2 linked regions of the Variovorax terrae genome follow. The protein of the gene in region 1 interacts with the protein of each later gene in a pairwise test. Links are inferred from orthologs where the notes say so. Each region holds a gene or a part of one and is shown on either strand. Other genes may lie near its edges. The genes, in order: MMF98_RS16775 and ndk.

The links.
Region 2: the proteins of MMF98_RS16775 (region 1) and ndk interact in binary tests that used the Escherichia coli proteins (3 or more experiments, as listed by UniProt). The link is inferred for Variovorax terrae from one-to-one orthologs.

Annotation. Positions count from the first base shown.
Region 1 is NZ_JALGBI010000002.1:293,019-303,925, forward strand. What follows is about bases 2,910-5,831. They hold MMF98_RS16775 (5-formyltetrahydrofolate cyclo-ligase), read left to right. Parts: upstream 2,910-4,043; coding sequence 4,044-4,619; downstream 4,620-5,831. Other genes in these bases: MMF98_RS16770 (lytic transglycosylase domain-containing protein), read right to left, coding at 2,910-4,033; MMF98_RS16780 (LysR substrate-binding domain-containing protein), read right to left, coding at 4,626-5,609. Also shown: MMF98_RS16760 (M20 aminoacylase family protein), read left to right, coding at 1-860; MMF98_RS16765 (M14 family metallopeptidase), read left to right, coding at 857-1,954; more of MMF98_RS16770, read right to left, coding at 2,033-2,909; MMF98_RS16790 (TfoX/Sxy family protein), read right to left, coding at 6,101-6,559; MMF98_RS16795 (TetR/AcrR family transcriptional regulator), read left to right, coding at 6,597-7,202; MMF98_RS16800 (gluconokinase), read left to right, coding at 7,199-7,750; MMF98_RS16805 (MBL fold metallo-hydrolase), read left to right, coding at 7,805-8,794; MMF98_RS16810 (DUF6279 family lipoprotein), read right to left, coding at 8,840-9,736; bifunctional UDP-N-acetylglucosamine diphosphorylase/glucosamine-1-phosphate N-acetyltransferase GlmU, read left to right, coding at 9,735-10,907. UniProt on the Escherichia coli protein: Involved in the removal of 5-formyltetrahydrofolate.
Region 2 is NZ_JALGBI010000001.1:2,141,160-2,151,837, reverse strand. What follows is about bases 4,454-7,146. They hold ndk (nucleoside-diphosphate kinase), read left to right. Parts: upstream 4,454-5,433; coding sequence 5,434-5,859; downstream 5,860-7,146. Other genes in these bases: pilW (type IV pilus biogenesis/stability protein PilW), read left to right, coding at 7,023-7,146; rlmN (dual-specificity RNA methyltransferase RlmN), read left to right, coding at 5,874-7,019; MMF98_RS10135 (pseudouridine synthase), read left to right, coding at 4,454-5,287. Also shown: DNA repair helicase YoaA, read left to right, coding at 1-1,251; MMF98_RS10150 (outer membrane protein assembly factor BamD), read right to left, coding at 1,214-2,020; MMF98_RS10145 (RluA family pseudouridine synthase), read left to right, coding at 2,035-3,048; SMC-Scp complex subunit ScpB, read left to right, coding at 3,171-3,851; more of MMF98_RS10135, read left to right, coding at 3,848-4,453; more of pilW, read left to right, coding at 7,147-7,859; MMF98_RS10115 (helix-turn-helix domain-containing protein), read left to right, coding at 7,852-8,823; ispG (flavodoxin-dependent (E)-4-hydroxy-3-methylbut-2-enyl-diphosphate synthase), read left to right, coding at 8,823-10,094; hisS (histidine--tRNA ligase), read left to right, coding at 10,106-10,678. UniProt on the Escherichia coli protein: Major role in the synthesis of nucleoside triphosphates other than ATP. The ATP gamma phosphate is transferred to the NDP beta phosphate via a ping-pong mechanism, using a phosphorylated active-site intermediate.

The sequences.
Region 1 (10,907 bases):
CCAAGAACCGCAACTTCGACGGCACGGTCTACCTGATCTTCCAGCCGGCCGAGGAGGGCGGCGGCGGCGCGCGCGAGATGATCAAGGACGGGCTGTTCGAGCTGTTCCCGATGGAGGCCGTGTTCGGCATGCACAACTGGCCGGGCTCGCAGGTCGGCAAGTTCGCCGTCAGCCCGGGGCCGGTGATGGCGTCCACCAGCGAGTTCAAGATCGTGATCCGCGGCAAGGGCAGCCACGCCGCGCTGCCGCACCTGGGCCTGGACCCGGTGCCGGTGGCCTGCCAGATGGTGCAGGCGTTCCAGACCATCATCAGCCGCAACAAGAAGCCGATCGACGCGGGCGTGATCTCGGTCACCATGATCCACGGCGGCGAGGCCACCAACGTGGTGCCCGACAGCTGCGAGCTGCAGGGCACGGTGCGCACCTTCTCGACCGAGGTGCTGGATTTGATCGAACGGCGCATGAAGCAGGTGGCCGAGCATGTGTGCGCGGCGCACGAAATGCAGTGCGAGTTCGAGTTCGTGCGCAACTACCCGCCCACCGTCAACCACGCGGCGGAAGCCGCGTTCGCGCGCCGCGTCATGGCCTCCATCGTCGGCGCCGAGAACGTCGAGGTGCAGGAGCCCACCATGGGCGCCGAGGACTTCGCCTTCATGCTGCAGGCCAAGCCCGGCGCCTACTGCTTCATCGCCAACGGCGACGGCGCGCACCGCGAGATGGGCCACGGCGGCGGCCCCTGCACGCTGCACAACCCGAGCTACGACTTCAACGACGACCTGATTCCGCTGGGCGCCACCTACTGGGTGCGCCTGGCCGAGGAATGGCTCAACACCCCCCACCACGCGAAGGACCACGCATGATCGGCGTCACCGAGGCTTTTTCTCCCAGCTATGCAAAGGCGCGCAGCCGCTTCCTGGAGTCCGCCGCGGCCGCCGGGCTGCGCGTGGAGTCGCACCCGCACCCGCTGCCGGGGCGCGACGGCGAGCCGCTCGCGATGGACGTGGCACTCGACGGCGCGCCCGACGCCCGCAGCCTGCTGATCGTCACCAGCGCCTGCCACGGCGTGGAGGGCTACTGCGGCACCGGCGTGCAGGTGTTCGCGCTGCATGACGCCGAGTGGCGCGAGAAAGCCCGCGCGCAGGGCGTGGCGGTGCTCTACATCCATGCGCTCAACCCCTATGGCTTCTCGCACATCCGCCGCGTCACGCACGAGAACGTGGACCTGAACCGCAACTTCCACGACTTCTCGAAGCCGCTGCCGGTGAACGAGGCCTACCGCGAACTGCAGCCGCTGCTGCTGCCCGCGCAATGGCCGCCGGCTGCCGGCAACACCGCCGCCATCGGCCAGTACATCGCCGCGCGCGGCGAGGGCGCCTACCAGGCCGCCATCACGCGCGGCCAGCACGAGTTTCCCGAGGGCCTGTTCTTCGGCGGCACCGAGCCGACCTGGAGCAACCGGACGCTGCGCCAGGTGCTGCGCCAGCACGGCCGGCGCGCCGCGCGCCTCGCCTGGATCGACCTGCACACCGGTCTGGGCCCGAGCGGCGTGGGCGAGCGCATCTACGCCGGCAACGATGACGCCGCCGCCGTGCAGCGCGCGCGCGCCTGGTGGGGCGGCAACGGCGCCACGCCGGTGACCTCGATCTACGACGGCTCCTCGACCTCGGCCTTTCTCACGGGCCTGATGTGGACGTCGATCTACGACGAATGCCCGCAGGCCGAGTTCACCGGGATCGCCATGGAGTACGGCACCGTGCCCGTGCTCGACGTGATGCAGGCGCTGCGCGCCGAGCACTGGCTCAACATCCACCGCGATGCGCCGGCCGAGCTGGCGCGGCAGATCAAGCAGCAGATGCTCGAGGCCTTCTACACCGACACCGATCTCTGGAAGGGCCAAATCATCAGCCAGGCGCGCCAGGCCCTGTTCCAGGCCGTCGACGGGCTGAATTCCTGATCGAATCCGCCCAAGGTCCAGGCGGGGCGGTTCTCGCCTGCTATTGAATTGGTAGCAGGTGGGCGGCCCTCAAGCCGCTCAGGGAATGTCCTTGTTCGGCTCGGGCACCGAGGCGTCGCGCGGGCCCACCGTGCCGAGGCGCGCCTTCAGCGATTGCGGCTGCCCGGTCAGCAGGGCGGCGTAGATCGCGGTGTTGGACAGCACCTTCTTCACGTAGTCGCGGGTCTCGCTGAACGGCACGTTCTCGGCCCAGATCGCGGCATCGAGCACCGGGCCGTTGCGCCAGCTGCGCGGGCGGCCCGGGCCGGCGTTGTAGGCCGCGGCGGCCAGCGCCATGGAGCCGGCGAAATCGTCGAGCACCAGCTTGAGGTAGCCGGTGCCGATGGCGATGTTGGTGTCGCGGTCGGTCAGCTGGTCGGTGCTGAAGCCGCTCATGCCGAGCTTCTTCGCCGTCCAGCGCGCGGTGGCGGGCATGACCTGCATCAGGCCCGAGGCGCCCACGCCCGAGCGGGCGTCCATCACGAAGCGGCTTTCCTGGCGGATCAGGCCGTACACATAGGCCGGGTCGAGCGCGACATCGCGGCTGCGCTTGACCACGCTGTCGCGGAACGGCATCGGAAAGCGCTGCTCGTAGTCGGCCTCGCCCTTGGTGCGCTCGCTGGTGTTGATGCAGCGGTCCCAGACCTGGTTGTCGCAGGCCAGCTGCGCGGCGGCCAGCAGCTCGCGGTCGTTCAGGTTGCCGGGCTCGCCCCGGGCGTTCACGAGGTTGGTGCTGTAGTTCCACTCGCGCACCCCCTCGGGGCGCAGGCCGATCAGGATGGCGTACAGGCCCCGGTTCAGGCCGGGGTTGCGGCGCGCGCCCTCTTTCTCCTCGGGCGTCAGCGGCTGCGGCCGGCCGGGCACGGTGATCTTCTGGCCCAGCTCCTCGAGCGCGAGCTGCTCGTAGAAACCGCGCGGGCCGGCGATACCCTCCAGCAGGGCCTGCGCTTCCTGGGCGGCGGCCGGGCTCTTGTGCTGCTGCAGGGCGCGCGCCTTCCAGTAGACCCAGGTGGGGTCGCGGCGCGCGTCGTCGCCCATGGCGTTGACGGCCTGCAGCACCTGCGGCCATTTGCCCACGCGTAGCGCGGCGCGGGCCTTCCAGGCCAGCATGTCGTCGGTCAGGTCGCCGTCCTTGCCGACCTTGGCGAAGTAGGCAAGCGCGTCGTCCGAGGCCAGCCGGGTGGCGGCCTGCTTGCCGATCACGCCCCAGGTCCAGTGGCGTTCCTCGGCGCTGAGCTGGCTGCTCCAGCGGTCTTCGAGCAGGCCGGCGGCGGCGTCGGGGTCGTTGGTGGCCATCTTGATCAGCGCCAGCACGGCCAGTTCCTTGCGGGTCTTGGGCGAGGCCGCGGCCTTGCCGGTGAGGAACTTCGCGGGATTGCCGTTGAGCTCGCCAACCAGGTTGAGCGACTCGGGGGCGACGATCTCCACCGCGTTGCGTGCGGCGCGCGGGCGGTTGGCCTCGATCGCCAGCCGGGCCTTGCGCCAGGCGTCGGCCACGGGCATCTTGCGGGCGCTGATGAGGCGGTCGGCCGCCAGCGTGCAGCCGTCGTCGGCCTCGCGCAGCGCGAACCAGTTGCGGCGCACGTCGTCGGCCAGGGCCGGGTTCGCAGTGCCGCCGTCCTTGAGGAAGTCGATCAGCAGCGCGTAGCAGCGCACCTCGCGGTCGTCGCCCATGCGGAAGCTCGGGTGCTCGGCGGCGAAGCCGGCCCAGTCGCGGCGCTGGCCCAGCAGCAGCAGCCAGTCGTTGCGCAGCCGGTCTTCCTGGTAGGTGCCGGCGTAGCGCGTGAGGAAATCGTGCACTTCCTGCGGCATGGCCTCGTCGAGCCGGGCCTTCAGCTCCCAGTAGGCGGCCCAGGGTTCGAGGGCGTGGCCGCGGGCCTGCGGCAGCAGCTGCGTGAGCCGTTTCTTGTCGCCGCGCTTGTAGGCCTGGTTCATGTCGAGCAGCAGCTCGTCGGCCCGGTTCTGGGCCGGCGCCGGCAGGGCCAGGGTGCTTGCCACCAGGGCCGCCAGAACCGGTGTCAGAATCTTTGTGTACTGCATGAGGGGAATTATGGACAAAAAGGCTGTGCGCCAGGCGCTCATCGAACAACGTCTGAACCTGCCCGACCGCCTACAGCGTGCCGAGTTGTTACAGCGTGTCATGCGCATCTGGCTGGTAGGGCGGCCCGACACGGTGATCGGCGCCTACTGGCCGATCAAGGGCGAGTTCGACCCGCTGCCGGCGCTGCACCGCTGGAAGGAGGACGGCGAGCTGCTCGACGAGCCGCAGTTGCGGCGCATCGCGCTGCCGGTGGTCGACAAGGTGCACAAGACGCTGGTGTTCCATGCCTGGTACCCGGGCTGCCCGATGGAGGAGGACGCCTACGACATCCCCAAGCCCAAGGACACCGAGGTGGTGGTGCCGACGCTGCTGTTCGTGCCCTGCCTGGGCTACGGCGCGGGCGGCTACCGGCTGGGCTACGGCGGCGGCTTCTACGACCGCACCCTGGCCACGCTGCAGCCGCAGCCCGTGACGGTGGGCCTGGGCTTCACGCAGGGCTTCCTGCCGGATTTCGAGCCCGAGGCGCACGATGTGCCGCTGCACGCGATCCTGAACGACAACGGGGTGGTCTGGCCGGTGGCCTGAGCGGCCTCAATCGAGCTGGTCGAGGGTGTCCGGGTCGGGCACTTCGCCGATGGTTTCGCGCGTGGCCTGCGACTGCTGCTGCAGCCAGTCGCAGAAGGCGCGGATCTCGGGCCGGGCCGCGCTGCGCGGGCCGACCACCAGCCAGTAGGCCATGGGCGAATCCATGCGCTGCTGGGGCAGGGCCTCGATCAGGTCGCCGTTGGCCAGGCTCTCGGCCACCAGCGGCAGGCGCGCCAGCACCACGCCCTGGCCGGTCAGGGCGGCCTGCACCATCTGGTAGGCGTAGTTGAAGTACAGCCAGCGCTTCGGGTTGAGCTTGGGCAGCTTCTGCTCGTCGAACCAGCGCCGCCAGGTCAGCCATTCCAGGTGGGTGCGGTGCGCATCGCCGGCCTCGATCAGGGCGAACTGGGCCAGGTCTTCGGGTCTCTTCAGCTTGGGCCCGCTCTTGAGCAGCCAGGGGCTGACCACCGGCGTGAGCTGCTCGCCGAACATGCGCACGGCCTGCGCCGGCATCGACGAGGCCGGGCCGTAGCGCAGGGCGAGGTCGACGTCGGCCGTGTCGAGGTCGACCGAGGCGTCGCTGGCGTCGATGCGGATGTCGATGTCGGGGTTGTCGCGCTGGAAGGCCTCCATCCGCGGGATCAGCCACATCGAGGCGAAGGAGGCGAAGGTGGTGAGCGACACGCTCTTGCGGCCGGCGGTCTGGCGGATCTGGCGCACCGCGCTGTCGATGCGCTCCAGCGAGGGCGAAACCGCCGCCAGCAGCTGCGCGCCCGCGCTGGTGAGCTCCACGGCGCGGGTGTGGCGCAGGAACAGGGGCACGCCCACTTCTTCTTCCAATGCCTGGATCTGGCGGCTCACGGCGGACTGCGTGAGCGCCATCTCCTCGGAGGCGGCGCGGAAGTTGAGGTGCCGCGCCACGGCCTCGAAGGCGCGCAGGTGGCCGGCCGAGATGGGCCGCGTGCGCAGGTGGGTTTGCGAGTGCTGCATGTGACAGCGTGATGTCAGGAGGGGAAGGCTGATTGATGCGGATCCGGAATCAATAGCGTATCCCGTTTTCATTGGACTGCCAAGGGTTTGCCAACGATGATTCATCCTCAAATCGCCACTTTGGAGAAGATCATGGCCTCGCAAAATGTTCTGCTTTCGCAACAATCCTCGCTCGACCAGACGCTGCCGGGTTGCTGGAAGCTGGGCGCGGGACGAGCCGTGACCCTGCAGCCGCACGAAGAGGGCATCCTGCGCATTGCGCACGGCCGCATGTGGGTCACCTTCGAAGGGCTGCACACGGGCCACGGCAACGAATCGGGCGACTACTTCCTGAACGCCGGCGAGCAGCTCGCGCTGCGGCCGGGCCAGCGCGCGGTGATCGAGTCCTGGGGCGCCGACAGCCAGACCCCGGCGTATTTCAGCTGGGATGCCGTGCCGGCGGTGGTGCGCGGCCAGGTTCGAGGCGCCAGCGGCTGGCAGCAGGCCGTGGTTCAGCCGCTGGCCGATTTGCGCCTGGCGCTGGTTTTGGGCGCGGGGGCGGTAGGCCGCCTGGTCCTGGGGCTGGCCGGCTTGGCGGCGGGCGTGGCCGCGCGGCGCGGACGCACCGCCTTGGCCGAGCGCGCCTTCAGCGCGCAATCGAGCGCCTGCCGCGCCCATTGAGCCATCGCGCCGGGCGACTCCATGGCGTCGTCGGGCGCGCTGTAGTAGTTCAGCTTCATGGGCTTGCCCTTGGCTTCGTAGACGAAGGGCTTGCAGCCCGCGGCCACCCATTGCGGCTCGGTGTCGGCGTTGACTTTCAGGTAAAGCGTTTCCCAGGCGATCAGGCCGAAGGTCAGGCCGCCGGTGCTGATGCCGAAGCCGCCGAACATGGGCCGGGCCGTGCACGGCCCGACGCTGGACAGCAGTTCGCAGCAGTAGCGGGCAAAGTCCTGGGCGGGAGTCGTCGTCATGGCGCGACGATAGCAGCGCGCCGCGATAATGCCAACCATGGCCCGCCCGAAGTCTTCACAGCACGAATTCAAGCGCGATGAAATCCTGGACGCCGCGGCCCAGTGCTTCGCCGACCGCAGCTATCCCGCCGCCAGCATGAACGACATCGCGCTCGCCTGCGGCACCAGCAAGGCGAGGCTCTACCACTACTACGGCAGCAAGGAAGCCATCCTGTTCGACCTGCTGGACCGCTACACCCAGCGGCTGCTGGCGATCATCGGCCATGCCGAGGCCACGGCGCAGCGGCGCAACCTGGACGAGCGCGCCGCGCTGCACGAGCTGATCCGCAGCTTCCTGCAGGAGTATGAAACCTCGGCCACGCGCCACGTGGCGCTGCTGGGCGACACCAAGTTCCTGGGCGATGCGCAGCGCGAGCTGATCCTGAACCGCCAGCGCGACGTGGTCTCGGCCGTCACGCGCTTCCTGCGCCGCGCCTACCCGCAGCGCCTGAACGCGGCCAACCAGACGGCCGTGACGATGATGCTGTTCGGCATGATCAACTGGACCTTCACCTGGCTGCGCCCCGGCGGCGCCATGAGCTACGCGGCCTTCGCCGAAGAGGTGATCGCCACGCTGGAGCGCGGCCTGGCGGGAGGCGCGTGAGCCCGGCCGCGGCATCGCCGGTGCCCGCCATCGTGGTGATGGGCGTGGCGGGCTGCGGCAAGTCGGCCGTGGGCTCGCGCATGGCCCGGCTGCTGGGGCTGCCGCTGATCGAAGGGGACGACTTCCATTCGGAGCACAACGTCCGCAAGATGCAGCAAGGCCAAGCTTTGACGGACGAGGACCGGGCCGGCTGGCTGCGCCGCCTGGGCGCCGAACTGGCGGGCTGCCGGGGCGGGGCCGTGCTGACCTGCTCCGCACTCAAGGCGACCTATCGCGAGAGCCTGCGCGCGGCCGTGCCCGGCCTGCGTTTCGTGCACCTGGCCATCGGTTCGGACGAGTCGCTGCGCCGCGTGGCGGCGCGTACCGGCCATTTCTACCCGGCCAGCCTGGTGACCAGCCAGTTCGAAGCCTTGCAGGATCCGTCGGCCGAGCCGGGCGTGCTGACCCTGGAGGCCACGGCCACCCCCGACGAGCTGGCGCGGCAGGCGGTGGCCTGGCTGGTTCCGGGATGGTTTGAAATTCAACAATGCGTAATTGATTACGATTAGGTAAAATTTGACCGAGCCGGATTCGGCCATGCCCATTGATCCACAGGAGACCCCATGTCCAAAGCATTCGCAAGCCAGGCCGACCTGGCCGACAAGAAAATCACCTTCGAGCAGCTCAGCGCCCATTGCTGGGCCTATACCGCCGAGGGCGACCCGAACTCCGGCGTGATCATCGGCGACAAGTTCATCATGGTCAGCGACGCCACTGCCACGCCCGACATGGCGCGCGACCTGATCGCCAGGATCCGCACGGTCAGCGACAAGCCCATCAAGTATGTGCTGCTGACCCACTACCACGCGGTGCGCGTGCTCGGCGCCAGCGCCTACGCGGCCGAAGGCGCCACCGAGGTGATCGCGAGCCAGGGCACCTACGAACTGATCGTCGAGCGCGGCGCCGAAGACATGCAAAGCGAGATGGAGCGCTTCCCGCGCCTGTTCCGCGGCGCCGAAGGCGTGCCGGGCCTGACCTGGCCGACCCTGGTGATCGGCGGCGGCGACGCCACGCGGGGCGAAGTGCCCGGCAAGCTGGTGGTGGACCTGGGCGGCGTCAAGGTGCAGATCTGGCAGCCCGGCTATGGCCACACGCGCGGCGACACCATCGCCTGGGTGGAAGAGGAAAAGGTGCTGTTCTCGGGTGACCTGGTCGAGTACGAGGCCGGCGTCTACACCGGCGACGCCCAGCTCGAGGAATGGCCCGCCACGCTCGAAGCCCTGCGCGCGCTCAAGGCCGAGGCCATCGTGCCCGGCCGCGGCGAGGCGATGAAGGGGGCCGACAGCGTCAACAAGGCGCTGGACTACACCAAGCGCTGGGTCGAGACCCTGTTCACGGCCGCCAAGGAAGCCGCGGCGCAGAACCTGGACCTCAAGGGCGCGATGGCGCACACCCGCAAGAGCATGGACCCGGTGTTCGGCCATGTGTTCATCTACGAGCACTGCCTGCCGTTCGACGTGAGCCGCGCCTACGACGAGGCCAAGGGCATCAAGAACCCGCGCATCTGGACGGCCGAGCGCGACAAGGAAATGTGGGCGGCGCTGCAGGTCTGAAGCCCGCGCTAGCGGCAGGCCGCGCCCGCGGCGGGGCCCGCCTGCTTATTTCTGCGTAGCCAGCTCGCGAAGGTCGCGCTCGTAGGCCTGCAGCCGGCGCACCGCCGTCTCGCGCTGGGCCGGCGTGGTGCTGTTGTGCGCCACCGCGAAGCTGCGGCAGCCTTCCTGCATCAGGGTCTGCTGGTAGCTGCGGTAGGCCGGGTTGGGCGAGTTCATGGCGCGCTCCAGGTAGCCGCGCATGGCCAGCCGTGCCTCTTCCGGCGTGGGCTTGCCCGCCTGCAGCTTGCGCAGGGTCTGCAGCAGGTCCTGCTGGCGGCGCAGCCGCTCGGCGTAGCTGACCTGGCCGTCGAAGCTGGACAGCGCCACCTGCTGGCGGATGACGTCGCGTTGCGCGTCGTCGAGCCGGCCGTAGATCATCTCGCTGCGTTCCAGTACCTGCTTGTAGCGTTTCTCCTGCTGCTCCTTGGGCGTGCTCCTGACCCAGTCCTTGCGGTAGGCCGTGTCGGTCTTCTCGTACTTGCGCTCCACCTGCTTCAACTGGTCGGGCGTCAGGCTGAGCGCCAGCGCGACCACGGCAGGCTCGGCCTGGTCCGCCAGCGTGTTGGCCTTGCCCTGGATCTGGGCCAGCACGGCGCACACCTGCTCGGGCGTCACGTCGGCGGCGGCCATCTGCTCCACTTTCTGCAGCAGGTCGGCGTAGCGGGGCAGCTCGGTGCTGCGGTGCCACTGGTGCAGCCGGGCCAGGTCCTGGCGCGCCCGCAGGGTCTGCGCCTCGTTGAAATCCACATAGCCGTCCAGCCACCAGTAGGTCAAGTCCGGCGCGTTGTTGTAGACCAGCTTGATGGCGCTGCAGGCCTGCAGCAGGGCGGCCAGCGCCAGCAGGCCGATAATCCGGCCAACCGTTCCTGCAATACCCGGAGGAAGGCGTAAAGGAGTAGTCATGACAGCAGTAGATGTGGTCATCATGGCCGCAGGCAAGGGCACGCGGATGAAGAGCCGTTTGCCCAAAGTGTTGCACCGTTTGGCCGGACGTGCACTGGTACAACATGTGATTGACACGGCCGCCGGCCTGATGGCGCGCCGCGTGGTGGTGGTGACCGGCCATGGCGCCGAACAGGTGGAGCGCGCGCTGGCCCGGCCGGCGGGCGCTTCGGGGCCGGACCTGCGCTTCGTGCGCCAGGAGCCGCAGCTGGGCACCGGCCATGCGGTGCAGCAGGCGGCGCCGGCCCTGCCCGATGAGGGTGTGACGCTGGTGCTGAACGGCGACGTGCCGCTGGTGCTGCCGCAAACCATGCAGGCGCTGATCGAGTGCTGCGGCGGTGAGCGCATCACCCTGTTGACCGTGGACACCGGCGCCGATGCTGGCGCCTACGGCCGCATCGTGCGCAGTGGCGGCGCCGAGGCGCCGGTGCAGGCCATCGTCGAGGCCAAGGATGCCACGCCCGAGCAGCGCGGCCTGACCGAGTGGTACAGCGGGGTGATGGCTGCGCCCACGCCGCTGCTGAAGAAATACCTGGCGCAGCTGACCGATGACAACGCGCAGCGGGAGTTCTACCTGACCGATGTGGTCAAGCATGCGGTGGCCGGCGGCACGCCGGTGGTGGCGCTCAGGATTACCGACGAAACGGAGGTGGCGGGCGTCAACAGCCCGCTGCAACTGGCCGAACTGGAGCGGGCCTATCAGCTGCGCCAGGCGCGCCGCCTGATGGAGCAGGGCGTGCGCATCGCCGACCCCGCGCGCTTCGATCTGCGTGGCGAGCTGGACTGCGCGCAGGATGTGGAGATTGACATCAACTGCGTGTTCGAGGGCCGGGTGCAGCTCGGTGAAGGCGTCAGGATCGGCGCCAATTGCGTGGTCGCCAACGCCAGCATCGCGGCCGGCGCGGTGATCCACCCCTTCACTCACATCGATGGCGAGAAGGCCGGCGTGCAGGTGGGCGAGGGCGCGCTGGTCGGCCCGTTCGCGCGGCTGCGCCCGGGGGCGCAGCTCGGCCCGCAGGTGCACATCGGCAATTTCGTCGAGGTCAAGAACTCCACGCTGGCGGCCGGCGCCAAGGCCAACCACCTGGCCTACCTCGGCGACGCCACCGTGGGCGAGCGCGTGAACTACGGC
Region 2 (10,678 bases), on another replicon or contig:
CTGCTGGGCACCGGGCTGCAACTGGCCCGCGGCCTGGTGGACTGGCAACTGCTGGCTTCGGACGTCGAGCGCGCCGGGCGCGACCTGCGCCTGGCGGTGGGCAAGGGCGGGCTGGGCGGCAAGCTGCGCTGGGCCGGCCCGGCGCCCGAGGGTGTGCCTGCGGCGGCCTGGGAAGAGACCCTGCATGCCCTTCACGCAGCCTGCCTGCGGGCGATGGCCGGGCTGGCCACGGTGAGCGAGATCGCGCCCGACTTCGTGCGCCTGCATGAACGGGCCGGCTTGCTGGCCGAACGGGTCGAGTGCTTTGCCCGGCCTGGCGCGCCGGAGGCCGTGCGCTGGCTCGATGTGGGCACGCAGCTGCGCCTGCAGGAATCGCCGCTCGACATCGCCGAGGCGGTGCAGACGCGGCTGCTGAATCGCGATGCAGGGGGCGCTGAGGCCGGCGGGCCGGGCCGCACCTGGGTGTTCACTTCCGCCACGCTGGGCGACGATGAGCGCCTGCGCTGGTTCACCGAGCCCTGCGGCCTGGGCGCGGCCGAGGTGCTGCGCGTGGGCAGCCCGTTCGACTACGCCCGGCAGTCCGCCCTCTATGTGCCGGCCCATCTGCCCAAGCCGAGCGATCCCTCCCACAGTGCGCAGGTGGCTGCGCTGGTGGCTGCTGCCGTGCGCCGCCTGGGCGGGCGGGCCATGGTGCTCACCACCACGCTGCGGGCGCTCAGGGCGATCGGCGAGGCATTGCAGGCCGAGTTTGCGGACTCGGGCGAGCTGGAGGTGCTGGTGCAGGGGCAGTGGCCCAAGCGCCGCCTGATGGAGCGTTTTCGCGAGGGCGCGGCGGGCGGCGGTCAGCCGGGTTGCGTGCTGGTGGCCTCGGCGTCGTTCTGGGAAGGGGTGGACGTGCCCGGCGATGCTCTGCAACTGGTGGTCATCGACAAGCTGCCGTTTCCACCGCCGAACGATCCGCTGGTCGAGGCCCGCTCGCAGCGGCTCGAATCACAGGGGCGCAGCCCGTTCAAGGACTATTTCGTGCCGGAAGCTGCCGTGGCGCTCAAGCAGGGGGCGGGGCGGCTGATCCGGCGCGAGTCGGACCGCGGCATCCTGGTGGTGTGCGACACGCGCCTGACCGGCATGGGCTATGGGCGGCGGCTGCTGGCGGCTCTGCCGCCGATGCGGCGGCTTCAGTCGCAGGCGGAATTCGAGGAGGCGCTGGATGCGCTCACCAGAGCTGCCACCACGGATCCGAGCGCGTCTTGAAGCCGCGGCTCAGGTATTCGCTCTGGGGATAGCTCTTTTCCATCACGCGCTTGGTGTCGTCGCGCAACTGGGTCATGCCCAGCGCATCGTAGGAGCGGTACAGGATGAACAGGGCTTCCTCGAGCGCCGGCACGTCGCGGTAGTCGGCCAGCGCGATCTGGGCCCGGTTGACGGCGGCCACGTAGGCGCCGCGGCTGTAGTAGTAGCGGGCCACGTGCACCTCGTACTGGGCCAGCGAATTGACGATGTAGGTCATGCGCTGGCGGGCGTCGGGGGTGTAGCGCGAGTCGGGGAAGCGTGCCGCCAGCTCCTTGAACGATTCGAACGATTCCTTGGCGGCCTTCTGGTCGCGCTCAGACAGATCCTGCCGCGACAGGAACGAGAACAGCCCCAGGTTGTCGTTGAAGTTGACGATGCCCTTGAGGTACAGCGCATAGTCCAGCGCCGGGCTGGACGGGTGCAGCTTCATGAAGCGGTCGAGCGTGGCGATGGCCTGGGCCTGCTCATTGGACTTGTACTGGGCGTAGGCCTTGTCGAGCTGGGCCTGCTGCGCCAGCGGCGTGCCGGCGGCGCGGCCTTCGAGCTTCTCGAGCAGCGGAACGGCCTTGTCGTAGCCGCCGGAACTCATCTCGTCCTTGGCTTCGGCATAGATCTTGTTCGGGCTCCAGCCGGCGGTCTTGTCCTCCTTGGTGCTCGAGCACGCTGACAGCAGCAGGGCCAGGGCCACCGCGGACAGCGCAGGGACAACCGATAATTTGGCTCGAAACATTAGGGACATCTTTCTTGAATCAGGGCCATTTCATTATATCGAGCGACCCCGCGGCCGAAGAGGCTGCCGAGGGCCTGGACGACGCGGCCGCCGAGGCCGAGTGGCGTCCGTTGACCGTGGGGCCGGCACAGCATGGCGAGCGCCTCGACCGGGCGCTGGCGGAGCTGGTGCCCGAATTTTCGCGCAGCCATCTGCAGCAGCTGCTCGAGGCCGGCGCCGTCACGCTGAACGGCGTGGTCGCGCTCAAGTCCTCGGCCCGGGTCAAGGCCGGCGACCAGGGCGTGATCGAGCTGCGGCCCACGCTGCAGAGCCAGGCCTTCAAGCCCGAAGCCATGGCGCTGGACGTGGTGTTCGAGGACGAACACCTGCGGGTCATCAACAAGCCGGCCGGCCTGGTAGTGCATCCGGCGCCGGGCAACTGGAGCGGCACGCTGCTCAACGGCCTGCTGGCACGCGACGAGCAGGCGCGGCTGCTGCCGCGCGCCGGCATCGTGCACCGGCTGGACAAGGACACCAGCGGCCTGATGGTGGTGGCCCGCACCCGGGCGGCGATGGATGCGCTGGTGCAGCAGATCGCGGCGCGCGAGGTGAGCCGGCAGTATCTTGCGCTGGCGCATCGCCCGTGGGCCGGGCCGGAGCAGCGGCAGGTCGAGGCGCCCGTCGGCCGCGATCCGCGCAACCGGCTGCGCATGGCGGTCGTCGATCTGAGCAAAAACGCCGGGAAGTCCGCGAGCACCGGTCTTGAGCTGCTACAAAATTCGGAGCAGGGCTGCTGGGTGCGCTGCACGCTGCAAACCGGCCGCACGCACCAGATCCGGGTCCACATGGCGTCCATCGGCCATCCGCTGGTGGCCGATGCGCTGTATGGCGGCGCGCCGGCCGCCGGGCTGGAGCGCCAGGCGCTGCATGCGTTCCGGCTCGCGTTCGTCCATCCCGCCACGCAGCAGCCGCTCGAGTTCCGGGCCGCCTTGCCCGGCGATCTGAGCCGGGCCTTGCAGGCCTGGGGGCTGAGTTACAATTCACCGTAGTGGCCCCAGGGCCATGGCCCCCGCCGCTCTGCGGAGTGGCACCCGTTGCGCAGCTTCCCGGTTGGCCGCAACGCTCGAACTAAAACGCGCCTGTTGGCGCCTTTTCCCGGAATCGCAACATCATGAATACGGCGGATGCCAAGCGTGTCCTCGAAACCGCCTTGATCTGCTCGCAGCAACCCTTGCCGGTGCGCGAGCTGCGCGTGCTGTTCAATGACGAACTCGGGGCCGACACGATCAAGACCCTGCTGCAGGACCTGCAGAACGACTGGGCCCAGCGCGGCGTCGAGCTGGTCGGCGTGGCCAGCGGCTGGCGCTTCCAGAGCCGGCCCGAGATGCGCGAATACCTGGACCGGCTGCATCCCGAGAAGCCGCCCAAGTACACCCGCGCCACGCTGGAGACGCTGGCCATCATCGCCTACCGCCAGCCGGTCACGCGCGGCGACATGGAAGACATCCGCGGCGTCACCATCAACACGCTGATCCTCAAGCAGCTCGAGGACCGGGGCTGGGTCGAGGTCATCGGCCACCGCGAGGCGGTCGGCCGTCCGGCGCTGTTCGCCACCACGCGGCAGTTCCTCGACGATCTCGGCATCGAATCGCTCGACCAGCTGCCCATGCTGGACAACCCGGCCCAGCAGGCCAGCGTGCTGGAATCCCTGAACCATCTGAGCGCCACATTGCAGCCGGGCCTGCCCATCGATGCGGACGCACCCCACGAGGAAGAGGCCGCGGTCACCGCGGCGGAGTCCGGCGAGGTCGCCTCGGGCGACGAGGCCGGGCCCATTGGAACCCCATCATGAACGAACACACTCCCGGCACGGCAACCCAGGCATCCGCCGACGAAATTGAGGAAAACAAGGCGCAGGTCCTTGTCCCGCGGCCGCGAGATGCTATGGAATCTGTAGCAGAGGAAGCACTCGAAGCGCAGGACGACGACCGCGACGAGGAGGATGACGAAGACGACGAGGACGGCCCTGGCCGCCGCCGCGCGTCCGAGGCGCCGCGTGCTGCCGAGCCGGAGGCCAACCGCTTTGCCGACGTGGTGTCGGGCCAGTTCGATGCCGACGAGGAGAGCGCCGAGCTGGCGCCGCCCAAGCGCGTGCTGGGCGCCCAGGTCGACACGCCCAAGCTGCACAAGGTGCTGGCCCAGGCCGGGCTGGGTTCGCGCCTCGAGATGGAGCAGCTCATCATGGAAGGGCGCATCTCGGTCAACAACGAGCCGGCCCACATCGGCCAGCGCATCCAGTTCGGCGATTCCGTCAAGGTCAACGGCAAGCCGATCCGCTTTCGCATCGCGCCGCCGCCGGCCCGGGTGATCGCCTACCACAAGCCGGTGGGCGAGGTCGTGACGAACGACGATCCGCAGAACCGGCCCACCGTGTTCCGCAAGCTGCCCAAGCTGTTCCAGGGCAAATGGCAGTCGGTCGGCCGGCTCGACCTGAACACCGAAGGCCTGCTGCTGTTCACCAGCTCGGGCGAACTGGCCAACAAGCTCATGCACCCGCGCTTCGGGCTGGAGCGCGAGTACGCGGTGCGCGTGCTCGGCGCCTTGAGCAACGAGGAGCGGCAGCGCCTGCTGGACGGCGTGAAGCTGGACGACGGCATGGCCCAGTTCGGCTCGATCGAGGACGGCGGTGGCGAAGGCTCCAACTGCTGGTACCGGGTGACGATTTCCGAGGGCCGCAACCGCGAGGTGCGGCGCATGTTCGAGGCGGTCGGCCATGCCGTGAGCCGCCTGATCCGCATCCGCTACGGCGCCATGGTGCTGCCGCGCGGGCTCAAGCGCGGGGCCTGGATGGAGCTCGACGAGCGCGACATCCGCGCCCTGATGCAGGCCGCCGGCGCCGAGCGGGCTGCCGGCCGCGGCCAGGCGGGCGGGCAGGCCGATGACGCCGAAGGCCAGGGCCGCGGCGGCAATCGCAACAACCGCCGCCGGGGCGGGCGCAGCGGCGGGCCGCGTGGCGACGGCCAGCGCCAGCCGCCCTCCCAGGCGGGCAACGGCAATGGCGGCGGCCAGGGCCAGCGGCGCAAGGACCGCTCCGACCGTGGCGACCGCCAGGGGCAGGGCGGCAATGCGCAGCCCGATCCGATGAAAACCGCCTTCGGCTACATCGGTGCCGACAGTTTCACGCGCCAGCGCCAAGGCCCGGGCCAGGGACAGCGCCGCGGCCCCGGGGGCGGCGGTGGCATGGGCGGCGGACAGCGCCGGGGCGGCGGTGGCGGCCGCGGCCGCTGATCCGGACGCCAGGCGGCGCGCACGGCCGCGCTGACAGGATTGTTTTTGCCTGATTTCACGGGGAAATCACCCGGGCAGGCTAAAATACAAGGCTTTGCCCAATGGGCGAAAAATCGAAACCACAAGTTCAGGATCAAAGACTCATCATGGCTATCGAACGCACCCTTTCCATCATCAAACCCGACGCTGTGGCGAAAAACGTGATCGGCCAGATCTACGCCCGTTTCGAGGCCGCCGGCCTGAAGATCGTGGCCGCCAAGATGGCCCACCTGTCGCGCGGCGAAGCCGAAGCCTTCTACGCCGTGCACAAGGAACGTCCCTTCTTCAAGGACCTGGTGGATTTCATGATCTCCGGCCCGGTGATGATCCAGGCGCTCGAAGGCGAGAACGCCATCCTGAAGAACCGCGAGCTGATGGGCGCGACCGATCCCAAGAAGGCGGCCCCGGGCACCATCCGCGCCGACTTCGCCGACAGCATCGATGCCAATGCCGTGCACGGCTCCGATGCCGCCGAAACCGCCCAGGTGGAAGTCGGCTTCTTCTTCCCCGGCATGAACGTTTACTCCCGGTAATCGTTCCCGATGCGATGACGGCCAACCTGCTCGACCACGACCTCGACGGTTTGGCCGCCTTCTGCGAGCGGCTCGGCGAAAAACGCTTCCGGGCCACCCAGCTGTTCCGCTGGATCCACCAGAAGGGCGCTTCCGACTTCGACCAGATGAGCGATCTGGCCAAGTCGCTGCGCGAGAAGCTCAAGACGGCGGCCCATGTGCAGGGCCTGCCCGTCATCACCCAGCACGAGTCCGCCGACGGCACCATCAAGTGGCTGTTCGACGTGGGCGACGGCAATGCCGTCGAAGCCGTTTTCATTCCCGAGGATGACCGGGGCACGCTGTGCGTGTCGTCGCAGGCCGGCTGCGCGGTCGGCTGCCGCTTCTGCTCCACCGGCCACCAGGGCTTCAGCCGCAACCTGACCGCGGGCGAAATCATCGCCCAGCTCTGGTTCGCCGAGCATTTCCTGCGCCGGCATCTGAAGACCGACGAGCGCGTGATCTCCAACGTGGTGATGATGGGCATGGGTGAGCCGCTGCAGAACTATGCGGCGCTGGTGCCTGCATTGCGCACCATGCTGGACGACCATGGCTACGGCCTGTCGCGCCGCCGCGTCACCGTGTCCACCTCCGGCGTGGTGCCGATGATGGACCGGCTCGGCGAGGACTGCCCGGTGGCGCTGGCCGTCTCGCTGCATGCGCCCAACGATGCGCTGCGCGACAACCTGGTGCCGCTGAACCGCAAGTACCCGCTGGCCGAGCTGCTCGATGCCTGCCAGCGCTACCTGGCCCATGCGCCGCGCGACTTTATCACCTTCGAATACTGCATGCTCGACGGCGTGAACGACCAGCCCGAGCACGCGCACCAGCTGATCGACCTGGTGCAGCGCCACGCGGGGCGGGGCGTGTCGTGCAAGTTCAACCTGATTCCCTTCAATCCTTTTCCCGCCTCCGGACTGACGCGCTCGCCCCACAGCCGCGTGGTGGCATTCGCCAAAATCCTCAGTGATGCTGGTATCGTGACGACCGTGCGCAAAACCCGCGGCGACGATATCGATGCCGCTTGCGGCCAGCTCGCCGGGGACGTGAAAGACCGCACCCGCGTGGGCGAACGCATCACTAGGCAGCGCACCGTGATGTTGAAACCGGCCGGCGCACTGGCCGCTACCAAGGAGAGCTGAGGCATGAAAAGGTCCGCTGTGGGGTGGGAGCACGCCAGGCAATGGTTTTTCTGGGCATGGCTGGCCGCCGTCTCGCTGGGAGGGCTGGCGGGCTGCGCGTCCCATTCCTCGGGGCCGGGCGCCTCTGACAGCCACGCCGACCTGGTGACGAACTCCGACGAGCCCGAGGCCCGCAAGCGTGCGCGCATCCGCCTGGAGCTGGCCACCGGCTATTTCGAGCAGGGCCAGACCACAGTGGCGCTGGACGAGCTCAAGCAGGCGATCGCCACCGACCCCAGCTTTGCCGACGCCTACAGCCTGCGCGGCCTGGTCTACATGCGCCTGAACGACGCGCGCATGGCGGAAGACAGCTTTCGCCGGGCCATTTCGCTGAATCCGCGCGATGCCAATGCCCTGCACAACTACGGCTGGCTGATGTGCCAGCAGGCCCGCTACAGCGAGGCCGACCAGGCATTCGCCCAGGTCCTGACCAACCCCACCTACGGCGACCGGGCCAAGACCCTGATGACCCAGGGCCTGTGCCAGGCCCGGGCCGGCAAGCGCGAGGAGGCCGAGCGCAGCCTGTCGCGCGCCTACGAGCTCGACGCCGCCAACCCGGTGACCGGCTACAACCTGGCCCTGCTGTTGTACCAGCGCAGCGAATTCACGCGCGCCCAGTTCTACATCCGGCGCCTGAACAACAGCGAACTGGCCAATGCCGAGTCGCTGTGGCTGGGCGTCAAGGTGGAGCGACGCATGGAGAACCGTGAAGCCATGCAGCAACTGGTGGAGCAGCTCAAGAAGCGCTATCCCCAATCGAAGGAACTCGCGGCGTACGATCGGGGGACTTTCGATGAATGAGTCTGCTGCCTCGATGGCGGACCCGTCCGCAGCCCTGACGCCGGTGATGGAATCCGCCGTGGCGGCGGGGGCGCTGCTGCGCCAGGCGCGGGAAGCCGCGGGCCTGCATATCGCCGCGCTGGCGGTGTCGCTCAAGGTGCCGGTGAAGAAACTGGAGGCGCTGGAAGCGGGCCGCCTCGACCTGCTGCCCGACGCCGTGTTCGTTCGCGCCCTGGCGTCCAGCGTCTGCCGCACGCTCAAGGCCGACCCTGCGCCCATTCTGGACCGGCTGCCGCAACTGGGCGCGCCGCTGCTGAAGCTCGATCAGTCCGGCCTCAACGCGCCTTACCGCGCGCCCAGCGATGCCCCGCGCCCCAGCCTGTGGGGCTCGCTGTCGCGGCCGGGCCTGCTGGCCGTGCTGGCCTTGCTGCTGGCGGCCCTGGTGTTGCTGCTCCTGCCTGCCATGCCGGCGCCGCGCGATGAGCCGCCTGTGGCGGCCGCGGTGCCCGAGCAGCCGCTGCCGGCCGTGGCGGACTCCGCCGCTGCGGCGGCGGCAGCGCTCCCTGCCGCGGCCCGGCTCCCCGATGAAGCCGAGGCCGGCGCGGGGCAGTCCAAACTCCCGGCAGCGGCCACGCCTGCTGCGCCCGCCGTTGCGGCGGCCTCTACGGCGGGTGCTCCGCTGCCATCGGCGTCTGCGGCCGTCGCCGCGCCGCCGGCCGTCGCCGCGGCCGCCATGCCCGCAGCAACCTCCGGCATCGTGGTGTTCAAGGCCCGCGGCGAGTCCTGGGTCGAGGTCACCGATGCCAAGGGCACGGTGCCGCTGCGCAGGATCATGGCGTCCGGCGAGACCGTCGGCGCCTCCGGTGCGCTGCCGCTGTCCGTCATCGTCGGCCGGGCCGACTCCACCCAGGTGGAAGTGCGCGGCAAGCCGCTGGATCTCGTGCCCCTGGCCCGCGACAACGTGGCACGTTTCGAGGTGAAGTGATGGAACCCTGCCTGCCCATCGAACCGGCAGCGCCCAAGGCGCGGCGCTCCCGCCAGTCCAGCGTGGCCTGGGGTTCCCGTGTCGTCACGGTCGGCGGCGATGCGCCCGTGCGCGTGCAGTCCATGACCAACACCGACACGGTGGACGCCATCGGCACCGCCATCCAGGTCAAAGAGCTCGCGATCGCGGGTTCCGAGATGGTTCGCATCACCGTCAACACGCCCGAGGCCGCCGCCCAGGTGCCCTACATCCGCGAGCAGCTCGACCGCATGGGCATCGACGTGCCGCTGATCGGCGACTTCCACTACAACGGCCACCGCCTGCTGACCGACTACCCGGCCTGCGCCGAGGCGCTGAGCAAGTACCGCATCAACCCCGGCAACGTGGGCAAGGGCGACAAGAAGGACCGCCAGTTCGGCCAGATGATCGAAGCCGCGGTGCGCTGGAACAAGCCGGTGCGCATCGGCGTCAACTGGGGCAGCCTCGACCAGGAGCTGCTGGCCAGCCTGATGGACACCAACAGCCAGCGCGCCGAGCCCTGGGACGCCAAGTCGGTGATGTACGAGGCGCTGATCACCTCGGCCATCGACTCCGCCAAACTCGCCGAATCGATGGGCATGGACGGCCGCCAGATCATCCTGAGCTGCAAGGTCAGCGGCGTGCAGGACCTGATCTCGGTCTACCGCGAGCTGGCCCGCCGTTGCGACTATGCGCTGCACCTGGGCCTGACCGAGGCCGGCATGGGTACCAAGGGCACGGCGGCGTCGTCGGTGGCGCTCGGCATCCTGCTGCAGGAAGGCATCGGCGACACCATCCGCGTCTCGCTCACGCCGCAGCCGGGCGAATCGCGCACGCAGGAAGTGGTGATCGCCTCCGAGATTCTGCAGGCCCTGGGCCTGCGCAGCTTCGTGCCCAGCGTCACGGCCTGCCCGGGCTGCGGCCGCACCACCAGCACCACCTTCCAGGAACTGGCCAAGCAGATCGACGACTACCTGCGCGCGCAGATGCCGGTCTGGCGCGCCAAGTACCCGGGCGTCGAGAAGATGAAGGTGGCCGTGATGGGCTGCATCGTCAACGGCCCCGGCGAGAGCAAGCATGCCGACATCGGCATCAGCCTGCCGGGCACCGGCGAGGCGCCGGCCGCGCCGGTGTTCATCGACGGCGAGAAGGCGCTCACGCTGCGTGGCGAGAACATCGCCAGCGAATTCCACCAGATTGTCGAAAACTACATCGAAAAGCGCTTTGGCGAACACATCGCCGAAATCGCCTGAAGAAGAAATCCATGGCTGAGAAACTATCTGCCGTCAAAGGCATGAATGACATTTTGCCGCCCGATTCGGCGCGCTGGGAGTGGTTCGAGTCCAAGGTGCGCGCGCTGATGGCGCGCTATGCCTATGCCAACGTGCGCACGCCCATCGTCGAGCCAACGGCGCTGTTCGTGCGCGGCCTGGGCGAGGTGACCGACATCGTCGAGAAGGAGATGTACTCCTTCGAGGACTCGATGAACGGCGACAGGCTCACGCTGCGTCCCGAGGCCACCGCCGGCATCGTGCGCGCCATGATCGAGCACAACGCGCTGTACAACGGGCCGATGCGGGTCTGGTCCGCGGTGTCGCTGTTCCGCCATGAACGGCCGCAGAAGGGGCGCTACCGCCAGTTCCACCAGATCGACGTCGAGGCGCTGGGCTTTGCCGGGCCGGATGTCGATGCCGAGCAGATCCTGATGTGCCGCGCGTTGCTGCGCGACCTCGGCATCCCGATGGAGCATGTGCGGCTCGAACTCAACAGCCTGGGCCAGCCCAGCGAGCGCATGGCGCACCGGGCCGCGCTGATCGCGCACTTCGAGGCGCATGCC